3 regions of the Sphingobacterium sp. DR205 genome follow, and region 1 is predicted to be linked to each of the others. Evidence: riboswitches for the same ligand, from Rfam matches in the RefSeq annotation. Region 1 holds a riboswitch; each other region holds the start of a gene.
The links. A riboswitch is a leader RNA that binds a small molecule or an ion and turns the genes downstream of it on or off. The one in region 1 is predicted to bind S-adenosylmethionine.
Positions count from the first base shown of each region.

Region 1 (4,542 bases):
ACAGTATGCAGCTTCGGATGCAGAACATCGGCGGACAGTTCAGTGTTGACCTAGCGGCGACAAAAGATATTGTTGTCGGGGATGAACTGCATTTTTCAAATGTTTTTTACAATCTACTGGATAATGCGATCAAATACAATAAAGGAGATCTACATGTCAATATCAATTCCAAAAATGTCGGCGACAACATCGTTATCACCATTGCTGACAATGGAATCGGGATGAGCCGGGACCACCTTCAAAAGATATTCGATCAGTTTTATCGCATTCCTACTGGAAATGTCCACAATGTAAAAGGTTTTGGCCTAGGCCTCAGTTATGTCCAGGATATATTGAGAAGGCTCAATGGAAGGATCACCGTAAAAAGTGAGAAAGATAAGGGCACAACCTTTGAGGTAATTTTGCCCATAAAAAAATAACACGTTCCTTTTTTGTATATTCAGGGAACATTAGTGAAAATTAATAGATTCATTATGCAAAAGATATTATTAGCAGAAGATGATCCCAATTTGGGGGATCTTTTAAAGGATTATCTCGAATTAAAGGGAAAATTTGACGTTACGCTCTGTATAGATGGGGACGAAGCCATTTCCCAATTTAAAAAAAATGATTACGACTTATGCATTTTCGATGTCATGATGCCTAAAAAAGACGGTTTTACCGTAGGCCGTGAAATCAGAAAAACAAATAGCACTGTACCGATCATCTTCGCCACCGCAAAGGGGATGATGGAAGACAAGACTGAGGCATTTGAATTAGGTGGAGATGATTATATTACCAAGCCGTTCCGTGTTGAGGAGTTGCTGCTTCGGATTAATGCCCTTCTGAAACGTAGTGTTAGAGACAAAGAAGATGAAGTGGTTGCAGACAAATTTGAAATTGGAGATTACTTCTTTGATTATACAAGTCAGCAGATCTCCTACAAGGGCCAAACGCAAAAATTATCAACAAAAGAGGCCGAGTTGCTCCGTCTGCTCTGTTTAAAAAAGAATGATGTATTGACCCGTGAAGAAGCCTTATTAAAAATATGGCATGACGACAATTATTTCACCGGCAGAAGTATGGATGTATTTCTCAGCAAACTTCGCAAATATCTAAAAGAAGATAACAAGGTAGAAATTGTCAATGTGCACGGGAAAGGGTACAAACTTCTGGTAAGCTAAAAACATAGCGGGTGAGATTCCATTGAACAATTTCACCCTGCTTTCCAATGAAAAGAAAGAAATAAAACTTTTCTATCCTTAGTAGATTATAAAAAATAGATGCACTTTTATAAAAAATTTGCATATCAAAAAAAAATGTACTAACTTAGCGTCGCTTATAGAGAAAGGCAGAGGGAATAGACCCGATGAAGCCTTAGCAACCTGTCCCTTGACAAGGTGCTAAATTCTACCCTACTTGATATGGGAATGATAAGCCGAAGTCACCGAATTCTAGTGTGTCCTTCTCTCTAGCAAGAAATATAGTTGTAAAGAAATATTAAAAACATTATTATGTTATTGACTAACAATTTAGGTTACCCTCGTGTGGGCGCGTTCCGCGAATTGAAAAAAGCCAATGAGGCCTATTGGGCTAAAAAATCTTCTGTTGAGGAATTATTGGACACAGCAAAAAAAATTCGTGAAGGCAATTGGAAAACACAAAAAGATGCTGGAATAGATTTGATCCCTTCCAATGACTTCTCTTTTTACGATCAAGTATTGGATTTAACCCTTACTGTTGGTGCTATTCCTGCTCGTTATCATTCTTTATTGAATAAAGTTGATAACAACTACAGCTTAGACTTATATTTTGCTATGGCCCGCGGTTTCCAGCAAGAAGGAATTGACGTGACTGCAATGGAAATGACCAAGTGGTTGGATACCAATTACCACTATATGGTTCCCGAATTCACAAAGGATCAAGAATTCAAATTGACTTCTGAGAAATTCTTAAATGAATACAACGAAGCAAAATCATTGGGTATTGAGACAAAACCTGTTTTATTAGGCCCAATCACTTACCTTTTGATCGGTAAAGAAAAAGAAGCTGGTTTCGACCGTATCGACCTATTGGACAAATTGGTTCCGGTATATGAGCAAATCCTGGCTAAATTGGCAGAAGCTGGTGCACAATATGTTCAGATTGACGAGCCTTTCTTGGCTTTGGATCTAGACGAAAAAGTAAAAGCATTATACCAACCTACTTTTGAGAAATTAGCTGCTGCTGCAAAAAATATCAAATTAATCGCTACGACTTACTTCGAAGCATTAAAAGACAACGAAGATATCGCGGTTAACTTACCGATCCATGCATTACATTTGGATTTAGTACGCGGTGAAAACCAATTGGATACCGTTTTGGCTAAAGTTCCTGCTTCATTGACATTATCATTGGGTATTGTTGAAGGCCGTAACATCTGGAAAAACGATTACGAAAAATCGTTGGTTAAAATCAAACAAGCGGTTGATGCATTAGGAAAAGAACGCGTTTGGGTTGCTCCTTCTTCATCATTATTGCACGTTCCTTTTGATTTGGACAATGAGCACAATGAGCAATCATTGCCTGCTGAAGTTAAAAACTGGTTAGCATTCGCAAAACAGAAATTAGCAGAGGTAAAAGATCTAGCGATCTTAGCTGACGGTGAGGTTGATGCAGAAACGACAAAACGTTTTGAAGCAAACAAAGCTGCTGCTGAAAGCCGTCGTACTTCTCCATTGATCCACAAACCAGAAGTTAAAACACGTACGAGCAATATCACTGATGATGATGCAAAACGTACATCAGTATTTGCTGACCGTAAAGCAGCACAACAAGCGAAGTTCAACTTGCCAGCATTCCCTACAACAACGATCGGTTCATTCCCACAAACGAAAGATGTGCGTAAATGGAGAGCTGATTTGAAAAAAGGAGCGATCACACAAGAAGAATACGATAAAGCAATTGCCGAAGAAACCGAAAACACAATCCGTCTTCAAGAACAATTGGATATCGACGTATTGGTTCACGGCGAGTTCGAACGTAATGACATGGTTGAATACTTCGGTGAGCAATTGGCGGGATATGCATTCACTCAGAACGGTTGGGTACAATCCTATGGTTCCCGTTGTGTGAAACCTCCAATTATCTACGGAGATGTTTATCGTCCACAAGACATGACTGTACGTTGGTCTTCTTACGCTCAATCATTGACTAACCGTCCGGTTAAAGGGATGTTAACTGGTCCAGTTACCATCTTACAATGGTCTTTCGTGCGTAACGATCAACCACGTTCGACAACAACTTACCAAATCGCATTGGCCATCCTGGATGAAGTACAAGCTTTGGAAAAAGCAGGAATCAAAATCATCCAGATTGATGAACCAGCAATCCGTGAAGGCTTACCATTACGCAAAGCTGATCAAAAAGATTACTTGAACTGGGCAGTTCGTGCTTTCCGTGTATCTTCATCCAATGTAGAGGATGATACACAGATCCACACACACATGTGTTACTCTGAGTTCAACAATGTGATCGAAGATATCGCAGCAATGGATGCAGACGTAATCACAATTGAGACTTCCCGTTCACAAATGAAATTATTGAATGCATTTGCCGGTGATTTCAAATACCCGAACGATATCGGTCCAGGTGTATATGATATTCACTCACCACGTGTACCAAGCAAAGATGAGATGGTAGACTTATTGCGCAAAGCAAAAGCAGTAGTTCCTGCGGAGCAACTTTGGGTTAATCCAGATTGTGGCTTGAAGACACGCGCTTGGCCTGAAACTAAAGCTGCTTTAGAATCAATGGTTGATGCTGCGAAAATCTTAAGAGCAGAATAATTCTTAAACTATATTGATAAAAGCCCAAGATGAGAATTCATCTTGGGCTTATTTTTTGAGTACTTTATCCGAAATCAAGCATCTTCGTCAGTTATTTACCTCGCTTTTTGCTTGTCTTGGTCATTTCCTGTTTTCCTTTAATCCGATCTTCGACAGACTTTATGACCGTGGACAGATCGCTGTCCAGGTTATCCAACTTAGCCATTTTGAGGATTTTTAAAGCCTTTTTGTATTTCTTTAATTTCTCAAGCAGCAACACCTTCTTAATCCAGATCGCTGTCAGGGACATCCCGGGCAATGTCAATGCATATTTGATGGTTTTCTTTGCTGCTTCGTAATCGCCCATGTCGATCAAGGTCTGTATAAAATAAGGGTACACTTCCAAAGCATGCACATTGTGGCTTAAAGCCTCCTGAAAATATTTCTTTGCCTGCTCATAATCAAAAAGTTGCTCCGCATAAACCCTACCCATTAAACACAACGCCATGGTATTGGATTCATCGTATGACAAGGCATAGGATAAGGATTCTAACGTATCCTCCAGATAATATGGATAATTATCCAGAGCCTGAAGGACATATTTATTCACTGAATTCATTGTTTTTTTTCAACATTACATGAGTATTAGACCTCCTGCGACCACCACCAGCCACACAGATGTCATTTCCTTTTATCGGTTAGATCATCTCAAATGATCTCCTGGCGACACATACATCACGATCCGATGCTGTATTCA
Region 1 covers NZ_CP049333.1:632,891-637,432, reverse strand. Annotated here, with positions in the region: gene G6053_RS02610 (HAMP domain-containing sensor histidine kinase) at 1-419, shown strand, start outside; gene G6053_RS02605 (response regulator transcription factor) at 474-1,163, shown strand; SAM riboswitch class I at 1,316-1,419, shown strand; gene metE (5-methyltetrahydropteroyltriglutamate--homocysteine S-methyltransferase) at 1,494-3,806, shown strand; gene G6053_RS02595 (tetratricopeptide repeat protein) at 3,898-4,404, opposite strand.

Region 2 (4,542 bases), 1.1 Mb from region 1:
CACTTACAAGGTGGTGTGAAAAAAGGTGCTTTTGATGAAACTGCTGCTGAAGCTAAATTCACTGCTTGGACTGAAGCTAACGAAGCTAGAATCTCTGGTAAAAAAGATGGTTTAGCGCAATCTAAAGCTGATGCTAAAAAAGCTGCTTTAGCTGCTGAGGCGAAGAAAAAAGAAGAAAAAGCTGCTGCTGTAGCTGCTAAAAATGCTCCTGTAGCAGAAGAACCTGCTGCTGAAGAGACTGAAGCTCCTGCATCAGAAGAAACTGAAGGTTAATTCTTTCATAAAGTATTCGAGAAAGCCGACTCAATCTTGAGCCGGCTTTTTTTAATAAACTTGTTTATGGGTTAAGATGTGATGCTGATTGCGCTGGTCCAAAATAGTGAACGGGCCATACCATTATATCTTCATTCAAAAAAATGAAAATTAAACAGATGCTCAATATATAGCGAAGCTGATCAAAATAGCATCTCAATACTAATATCTCAATACGCAATACTACCAAATGACTGTCGATCAAAGTTTTTATATAGGCTATATCAGCAAAACGAGGGGGCTTAAAGGCGAAATACAATTGTTTTTCGAATTTGAAGACTACGAAAGCCTGGATATGGATGTCGTTTTCCTGGAGGTCAACAAAAAGCTTGTGCCCTATTTTATCGATGCTATAAAACTGCAGAAAAATAGTACGGCCTACGTGACATTTGAAGATGTCGATCACATCGATAAGGCACAGGCACTTGTCCGCAAAAAGGTTTATCTGTCCAATGATAAAATGCCAGAACGGGATCCAGATGATTTTAGATATACGGATTTAATTGGATTTTTGGTGATCGACGAAACTCATGGTGAACTGGGAGAAATTACGGATGTACAGGAATTTCCACAGCAATTCGTCGCTACAGTTGATATGAATGGTAAAGAATTGATGTTTCCGCTATCCGATGATTTAATCTTAGGAATAGATGGCGAAGAAGAGATTATTGAAGTTACATTGCCTGAAGGGCTAGTTGATCTCTATAAAGAATAAGAGAGGCGATCTTAGCTTAAATCCGTTGTCCAGATCGGGATTTAAGCGTATTGCTTGATTCGTGTAAATATTAACAAAGCAGGTTCAAATTCGTAAGCGAAGTTTTGAACCTGCTTTTGTTTCATTGGGTTAAGGTCACAAAAGTATTTGATTTTATTGGCGGAATTCACTTGTTGAAATGATCTGGTATATCTTACTTTGGGGGATTTTGAGTATATTGGTACTAAATAATCAATATATTGACCATATTAAATGATCGTTTTGAGACCATTATTGATCCTTATTTTAACGCTATTTTTGTCCTCCTGCGTTTTTCTGGGAAGGGATAAGGAGTTCCCTGACGGAAATTACCAGGTTATCTGCGGTTATACCAATGAGGTTTATTTAAAGGCTAAAGCCGATAATCCGCTAAATGTTGAGCCTGATGCCCGTTGTGATCACCCGCTTTATTATCGTTCCTTTCTTTCCCTTCAGGATAAAGAACATTTTGTCCTCGCCATAGACGATATCCTGTTGTATGGTAAATATGCATTTAACGGGAGTAAGCTTGAGCTTATAGATGCTACAAAGGGAAAACTATCCTTGGATATTATCCGGATGAAAAAGGATTTTGTGCAGTTGAAAGGTGATTTCTCTGCGTTTAATTCCGCTCATTTGCCAAATACCGAGCGACTGTACATCAATTTCGAATTGGACAAGACACCCATTCGGGAGCAGCCCAGTAAATTTGATAGCGGAATCAATCTTTGGCGTAATATTCCAACAAGAGCTGAGAATGACCAAGAGATAAAGAGCCGTGCATTGAATTTTTTAGATTATTCGATTGCCTATTTTCAGCACATTTCTAATTCTGGCGTTCATAATGATTACAAGATAGACGGAGTTGAGTCGCCGATTACCTATGCCCAAAATGGAATTGTATTAAAGGAATGGAAAGATGTTCCTGTCTCGTGGAAGGAGTTGTTTTACAATGAGGAAAATGCAATGGTCGCCTATAAATATTTGCTAGCTGGATTTAAGTATGGACAAAAGGAGAAGTATAGTGTGACGGGGTTGCTATTAATTACATTTTATTTGAAGAATTTACGTAACTCACTATCAACTTTGGGATAAATTACATCGATAAAGCCGGGAGCAAGACAGCTTTATCGATGTAATTTATAGATTTTCGAAAAATATTTTTGTTGTTTGGTTTTTTAAAACGATATTAGCAACGCTTATAGAGAAAGGCCGAGGGACTAGACCCAGTGAAGCCTTAGCAACCTGTATTGTTCAAGGTGCTAAATTCTACCCTGCTCCATGTGGGAAAGATAAGTTACATGCAGATAGACATATCCTCGACTTGTGCGTTTCGATGTAAGCCAACCCAAACTTAAAACAGTTTTTTAATGAAGATTACCGATCATATCCAGAATGCTAAAGGAAAAACATTGTTTTCTTTTGAGCTATTGCCTCCTGCAAAGGGACAGGGCATCCAAAGTATTTTTAAAACAATGGATGAGCTGATGGAATTTAAACCACCTTTTATAGATGTAACTTATCATCGTGAAGATTACATCTATAAGGAACATGCTAGCGGGTTATTGGAGCGAGTATCCTATCGCAAACGACCGGGAACAGTGGCGATATGTGCTGCTATCATGAATAAGTATAAGGTAGATGCAGTGCCGCATCTGATATGTGGTGGCTTTACCAAAGAGGAAACAGAAAATGCTTTGATTGACCTGAATTTCTTGGGTATCGACAATGTGTTGGTGCTGCGAGGTGATGCGCGTAAAGGAGATGCTGATTTTATTCCAACTGAAGGTGGTCACGCTTTTGCTACGGATCTATTGGAGCAGGTCGCGGATATGAATAAGGGGAAGTATCTCCACGAAGATATTATTACATCTGAAAAAACTGATTTTTGTATCGGAGTTGCCGGATATCCGGAGAAACATTTTGAATCACCTAATTTCAATACGGACTTTAAATACCTGAAACAAAAAGTCGATATGGGGGCGGAATTTATCGTGACGCAGATGTTCTTTAATGTAGAAAAATACAAGGAATTTGTGACCAAATGCCGTGACAACGGAATTCATGTGCCTATTATTCCGGGGCTCAAACCTTTGACGACAAAAAAACAGTTGGTCACATTGCCACGAATTTTCCATTTGGATATTCCGGAGGAATTGAGTGATGCAGTTGCATCATGTAAAACCAATGCCGATGTAAGGCAAGTAGGTGAAGAATGGCTTGTACAACAATGTCAGGAACTGATCAAATTTGGTGCGCCAGTGTTGCATTTTTATACCATGAGTAATCCCGGTCCAACCAAAAAGATTGTTGAAAAATTAGTCTAAAAATATAAATAGAGCGAGGGAAGAGTCCCTCGCTTTTTTATTAAAACTATAGTAGAAATACGTCTATGTCTCTGTGAAACGAATTTCTGTCCATCCGATTGTCGCCTGTCGTGCATAGCGGGCGAAGGTTGGCATCACTTCCCTTTAAAAAACTGTATTTCTCTTTTCATTATAGAAGCAGCATCCTCAGAAAAATATTTTTATTAAATCATGATGTTAAATAGTGTTAATTAACATTTTTAAATCGAGATAACTGTTTAATTTAAAGTACTAAAAGGAATAAAGATTTATACCAGTTGACCTTATGACGTACAATAAATTAAATAATCTATTCGGTTTGACCTGTGGCCTTATTGCCACGCTTGTCTACATTGCTACCGTTGAAAAGACCGTAAGCTGGTGGGACTGTGGTGAATTTATTGCCTGTGCCTACAAACTTGAGGTGGCGCATCAGCCCGGCGCACCTTTATTTTTGCTTATTCAGAATGTTTTTTCCAATCTCGCACTCGGTAACGTCGGAAAGATAGCCTACTGGATGAATATTGGTTCGGCGATCTGTAGTGGTTTGACAGTAGTATTTCTGTTTTGGACAATCACTGCTATAGCCAAGAAAATTTTGAAGAAGCCACAGCAGCCTACTTTCTCCTACTACCTACAGCTTTTCGCTGCAGGGACAGTCGGGGCAATGGCTTTCAGCTTCAGTGATACATTTTGGTATTCCGCTGTGGAATCTGAAGTGTACGCGATGTCCTCGCTTTGTACGGCAGTGGTTTTCTGGGCAATTTTCAAATGGGAAGCGCGGGCAGATCAGCATGGAAGCGACCGCTGGTTGATTTTTATTGCTTTTGTCATGGGACTTTCGATCGGAGTGCACCTATTGAATCTGTTGGCTATTCCAGCCATAGCCATGGTGGTCTATTTTAAAAGGACTTCGCAAATTAATCTGAAAGGTGTTTTAACGGCATTTTTATTAGGCTTGTTGGTTTTGGCAGCAATTCTTTGGGGTGTCATTCAGTGGTTGGTAGGTTTTGCTTCCAAAATAGACCTGTTATTTGTGAATTCACTCGGACTGGGGTTTGGGTCTGGAATTCTGTTCTTGTGCGTACTTATCGGTGGCGTCATTGTATATGGTCTTTTTTATTCGCATAGAAACCGGAAGTATACATTAAA
Region 2 covers NZ_CP049333.1:6,738,772-6,743,313, reverse strand. Annotated here, with positions in the region: gene G6053_RS28385 (30S ribosomal protein S16) at 1-273, shown strand, start outside; gene rimM (ribosome maturation factor RimM) at 503-1,027, shown strand; gene G6053_RS28375 (hypothetical protein) at 1,289-2,140, shown strand; SAM riboswitch class I at 2,242-2,344, shown strand; gene metF (methylenetetrahydrofolate reductase [NAD(P)H]) at 2,416-3,372, shown strand; gene G6053_RS28365 (DUF2723 domain-containing protein) at 3,677-4,542, shown strand, end outside.
Region 2: it holds a riboswitch for S-adenosylmethionine, as region 1 does, so the genes downstream of both, metF (methylenetetrahydrofolate reductase [NAD(P)H]) here and metE (5-methyltetrahydropteroyltriglutamate--homocysteine S-methyltransferase) in region 1, are expected to answer to the same signal.

Region 3 (4,542 bases), 910 kb from region 1:
AAAAATACTCGCTTATGCTTATCTACTGATCGCAGTCTTCTTTCTGACACGATTAGTTTATCGGTGCTTAAAGCTCGCATTCCGCTTAAAGAAAATGGATTTTCAGGTGCATCAGGGAATTAAAGTGATTCAGCCCTTTAATCAATTCAATAATTGTTCGATCTTTCATTACATCGTCATGGATAAAAACGCAATTGAAAGTCATGAAGGCAAGCTCATCTTTGCCCATGAGGCACAGCATATTTTAAAAGGGCATGCCCGCGACAAATTATACATCGAATTGATGTGCTGCTTTTTCTGGATAAACCCCGCCATTTACTGGGTTCGGAAAGAACTGCACCGCCTACATGAGTTTCAGGTCGACCGTGCAGTGGGTGAATGCTATGGAAAGACCGATTATGCAAGCTTCCTACTGAATCTGACACAACAACATCAACAATTAGATTATATGCAAAGTAGAATTTTAAAAAACCAAAATGAATTGGTAGAACGCATCGACAGGTTGATGCGAAATCTATCGCCACGCACGAAAGGTTATCAGTATCTGCTGTTTGTTCCCTGTATATTCGTGTTAATTGTCTCTTTTTCTTTTATTAATCCCCCGAAAGAAAAAATCACTGCGCTCACTGCTGTTAAAAACGGTGTAAAGACCATTGTTCTGGATCCGGGACATGGCGGCAAAGATAATGGCGCCACCAACAGCAAAGGCCTCAAAGAGAAAGATCTTACGTTACAGGCTTGTAAGATGATTCAAAATGAACTTGAAAAAGAAGGTTTTCAGGTTGTATTGACCCATTCGAAAGACGAATTTATGATGCTCAAAGACCGCGCGGCATTTACTGGCGATGCCTTGGTTTCCATTCATTTCGATGTCGATCCTGCAAACACAAAACTGCCAATCGGCTTATTTTATCCAAAAGCCGTTGAGCTCCCGAAGATACAGGATCAAAGTCGGGAATTCGCATTCCGTCTCACACAAAATTTAAAAAATCAAGGATTGAGTACGCAGAAACCAGTTGAAAGCCATAGTCACGCTATCCTACGGGGAGCAAAAATACCTGCGCTCATTGTCAGCTTGGGGAATATAAATACATTTTCCGACACATTGGACCCGCAATTTATCAGCGCTTTCGCCAAAGCAATAAAAACCTCTCTGTCGGAATAGTTTTTTGTAAAACTATCCGTTAATTCTTTTTACAAAGATTCCAAACAATAGAAGATTCCCTATAGGGAGTCTTCTATTGCGTTCCAGAGTTCAATACGCTTTTGAAGCGCCTCTTTACTTACTATTTTCATTTCTTCCCACTTCTCATCATCCTCTTTGGCTAGATCAGAGATCATCTGCATTGCCAAAGGACCATGCTCATCACCGTCCAGATCAATATGACGTTGGAAATAATAGATAAAATTATCCAAGCTCGATTCTGGGAAGTTGGTTTTTAGCTCCTGCAAAATAGAGGTAAACATACCTGGGATAAGATCCTCACGTCCGAATGTAAAAGCTGCGGCAATTTTATGTACCTGTCCCTCTTCGATCAGTTCAAAAGTAAAGTTCAGAAAATCTTTAATCCGTTTGTCCAAAGTTGTCAAAGCAATGGCATCGAAAATACTTTTGGATTTCTTGGCATGGGCGATAAACTTATTGATCAGGTGTGGATCTGCCCCCATTTCACTCATTGCGTCCAGATACATTTCAAAATGGCTCAACCGACGACCATCAATGTATTCGTCAGATTCCTCAGCCAATACAATCTCGTTGATCAGATAGCGTGTCGATGGATGCTCGCTCGCAAACCAAGGTAAAGTCGTACAGGTCAGTTTAATCTGTAAAGCTTTTAGTAGAGACATAAAATCCCATACAGCGTAAACATGCCCTTCTGTAAAAGAACGTAGATGCTTGATCGTTTTGATCTTACGATATAAAGGGTGTTGCAATAATACCTCGCGTTCGGCAGCAATGTATTCGTTAATTTCCGCAATTCTATTCATGGCGCAAAAGTATTGTCTTATCGCTGTTTTTTAAAGTATTTTCAATGAGATTACAGTAACATGATAAATTCCCCTTCCGGCTATCCGCTTCATAACCAAATCACAGACAACAGCTAACTAAATCACAGGCAACAGGCAGCCTCTACATTTGATCGTCCTAATCTTCTTGTCAATGCTCATTTACCGTTAAAAACAAAAATATTTTTTATTATAAAAAATAATCTACTATATTTGTAGAGTATTCAGAATTGCATGATGCAATACCAACCGAGTGTAGGCACCGCGGTGGTAAATTAATACGGGTTTCGACCAAAATAAACGTTGCACAACGCTTATTTTCCCAACAAGATCTGGATACAGTTTATGGTTTAATCCTTTAAATTTTTAAATTGTATGGCTACAACAACAAATCTTTACCAACACTTACTGGAAAAATTCAATTATTATTCTACGGACGAACTGATACAACTCAACAACGACACCATCTTAGGACAAGGTTGGGGTTCGGCCAAGGCAACCTTTCGGACTGCTTTGATCAGTACGTTCTCCAAAAGAGGACTGGATCTTTCCAACATCATTTCCAAGGAAGACGGTTTTACCTCAGTAAAGCAGGTGCCTGTACGTTTGGAACAGAACGTCTTGATCCCTTTACAGTAATCGCATCGGCACAAAAAACAGCGCGCATCGAAAGGACTTCGTGCGCGCTGTTGTTGTTGGTTTTGGAAATTGCCGATCTATCCCCTATCATGCAAAAAATTGCATGATCCAATTCGGTTGAGGACGCTATGTTTTGTTATTTTTCTTTTGTACGATAGGCGATCCAGTTATGATCTATACATACCTTAAGTTGTTGTGATTTGGGTGAATAGATCTGATAGTTCAGTATCTTACCATCTTTCCATTCCATATCTAGCGTGTGATTTCCCTTGATGCGCATGCCTGTCACCCGGCCTTCTTTTTTCCAGGCCTGAGGAACCGCCGGCAGAAGATACACCGTATCCTGATGCGACTGCACCAGCATCTCGGCGATACCCGCTGCTCCGCCAAAATTACCATCGATCTGAAATGGGGGCCCTGCTGTTAGCAAATTGGCGTAAACACCACCACCGGCGCAATAATTGATATGTGTATCAACACGTGGAGTCATGAGTTGCCGAAATAATTTATAAGCCCGTTCGCCTTCATGCAATCTGGTCCAAAACAGTAGTTTATGGGCAATGGCCCAACTCGGTCCATCATCCCCCCGTACATCCAGGCTTTTTTTAGCGGCAAGCTGCCAGTCTGGATGTTCACCATAACGAATCAAATAGCCCGGATACAAGCCATACAGATGCGAGATATGCCGATGCTGTGGATCCACCTCTTCATAATCTTCGATCCATTCCATGATGCGGCCATCTTTGCCTAGCTGCACCGCTGGTGCTAAACGTTTCAGTTGCGCCGCAACCTTCGTTAAAAAAGGATCCGATTGATTGCCCAATAATCCCGCTGCATGGATGATATTTACAAATAATTCGCGTACGATCTGATTATCTATTGTTGGCCCCATCGTGACATTTGCCTGCTGGCCATTAGGGAGCTTGAAGGAATTTTCGGGAGATACAGATGGCGAAGTCAACAGCCAGCCCTTGGTTGGGTGTTCGGTCAGGGCACTGGAGTAAAACTGTGCTGCTCCATAGAGAATCGGGTATATCCTCCGTAGGTAGTCTATATCTTCGGTATAGAGGTAATGTTCCCAGAGGTTATTGCAGAGCCAGCCTGAGCCCGCATTGGCAATGCCCCAGGAAGCAGACTCTCCCGGTTCGGTATAGCCCCATACATTGGTGATCACATGGGCCATCCAGCCCGGTGCATTATAGTACGCTTTCGCGGTCTTTGCTCCCGGGGCCATAAGGCCTTCCACAAGACCCACCAAGGGTTCATTAAGCTCCCCCAGATTAGCCGCCCCGAGGTGCCAATGGTTCATCTGCACATTGATATCCAGGTGGTAGTCCCCATTCCAGGGCGTCTGAATCTGATTTGCCCATAAGCCCTGTAAGTTTGGTGGTAGCAAGCCTAAACGCGTACTGCTGATACTCAGGTAGCGACCATACTGATAGAATAGCGCCGCTAATCCTGGATCCTGATCCGGTTCTTTACCGAAAGCCACCAAACGCTGATCGGTCGGTAAGTCATCTTTCGACTGCCCCAATCGGAGCGACAAGCGGTTGAACTTTGCCAAATAGTTTTGCAGATGTTCAGCATACTGCTGGCTATTGGATTTTTTCAAAGCCCTTGTTAGCGTTTCAGCTGTCGTACGCTCAAAATCCTTACCTTTAAAATCAGTATCTGTTGCCACGTAAATTAGCACTTCGTCAGCCTGTTGAATAACAATAGATTGTCCTTTTACCAGCTGTTTTCCCCCTTTTATCTGCGCGCGGACACGTGTTTTGAACTGCATTCCTTTACCATCTACACCATTGTCCAATTGTCCTACCAAAACAAGCTCACCATCCTCGGTCTTGGAAGTAGCCCTTTCGGGACGGTCAATCTTGATTTCCAGGCTAATCTGTC
Region 3 covers NZ_CP049333.1:1,542,854-1,547,395, reverse strand. Annotated here, with positions in the region: gene G6053_RS06495 (N-acetylmuramoyl-L-alanine amidase) at 1-1,165, shown strand, start outside; gene G6053_RS06490 (DUF3050 domain-containing protein) at 1,225-1,989, opposite strand; SAM-I-IV-variant riboswitch at 2,223-2,316, shown strand; gene G6053_RS06485 (5-oxoprolinase) at 2,383-2,646, shown strand; gene G6053_RS06480 (glycoside hydrolase family 95 protein) at 2,783-4,542, opposite strand, start outside.
Region 3: it holds a riboswitch for S-adenosylmethionine, as region 1 does, so the genes downstream of both, G6053_RS06485 (5-oxoprolinase) here and metE (5-methyltetrahydropteroyltriglutamate--homocysteine S-methyltransferase) in region 1, are expected to answer to the same signal.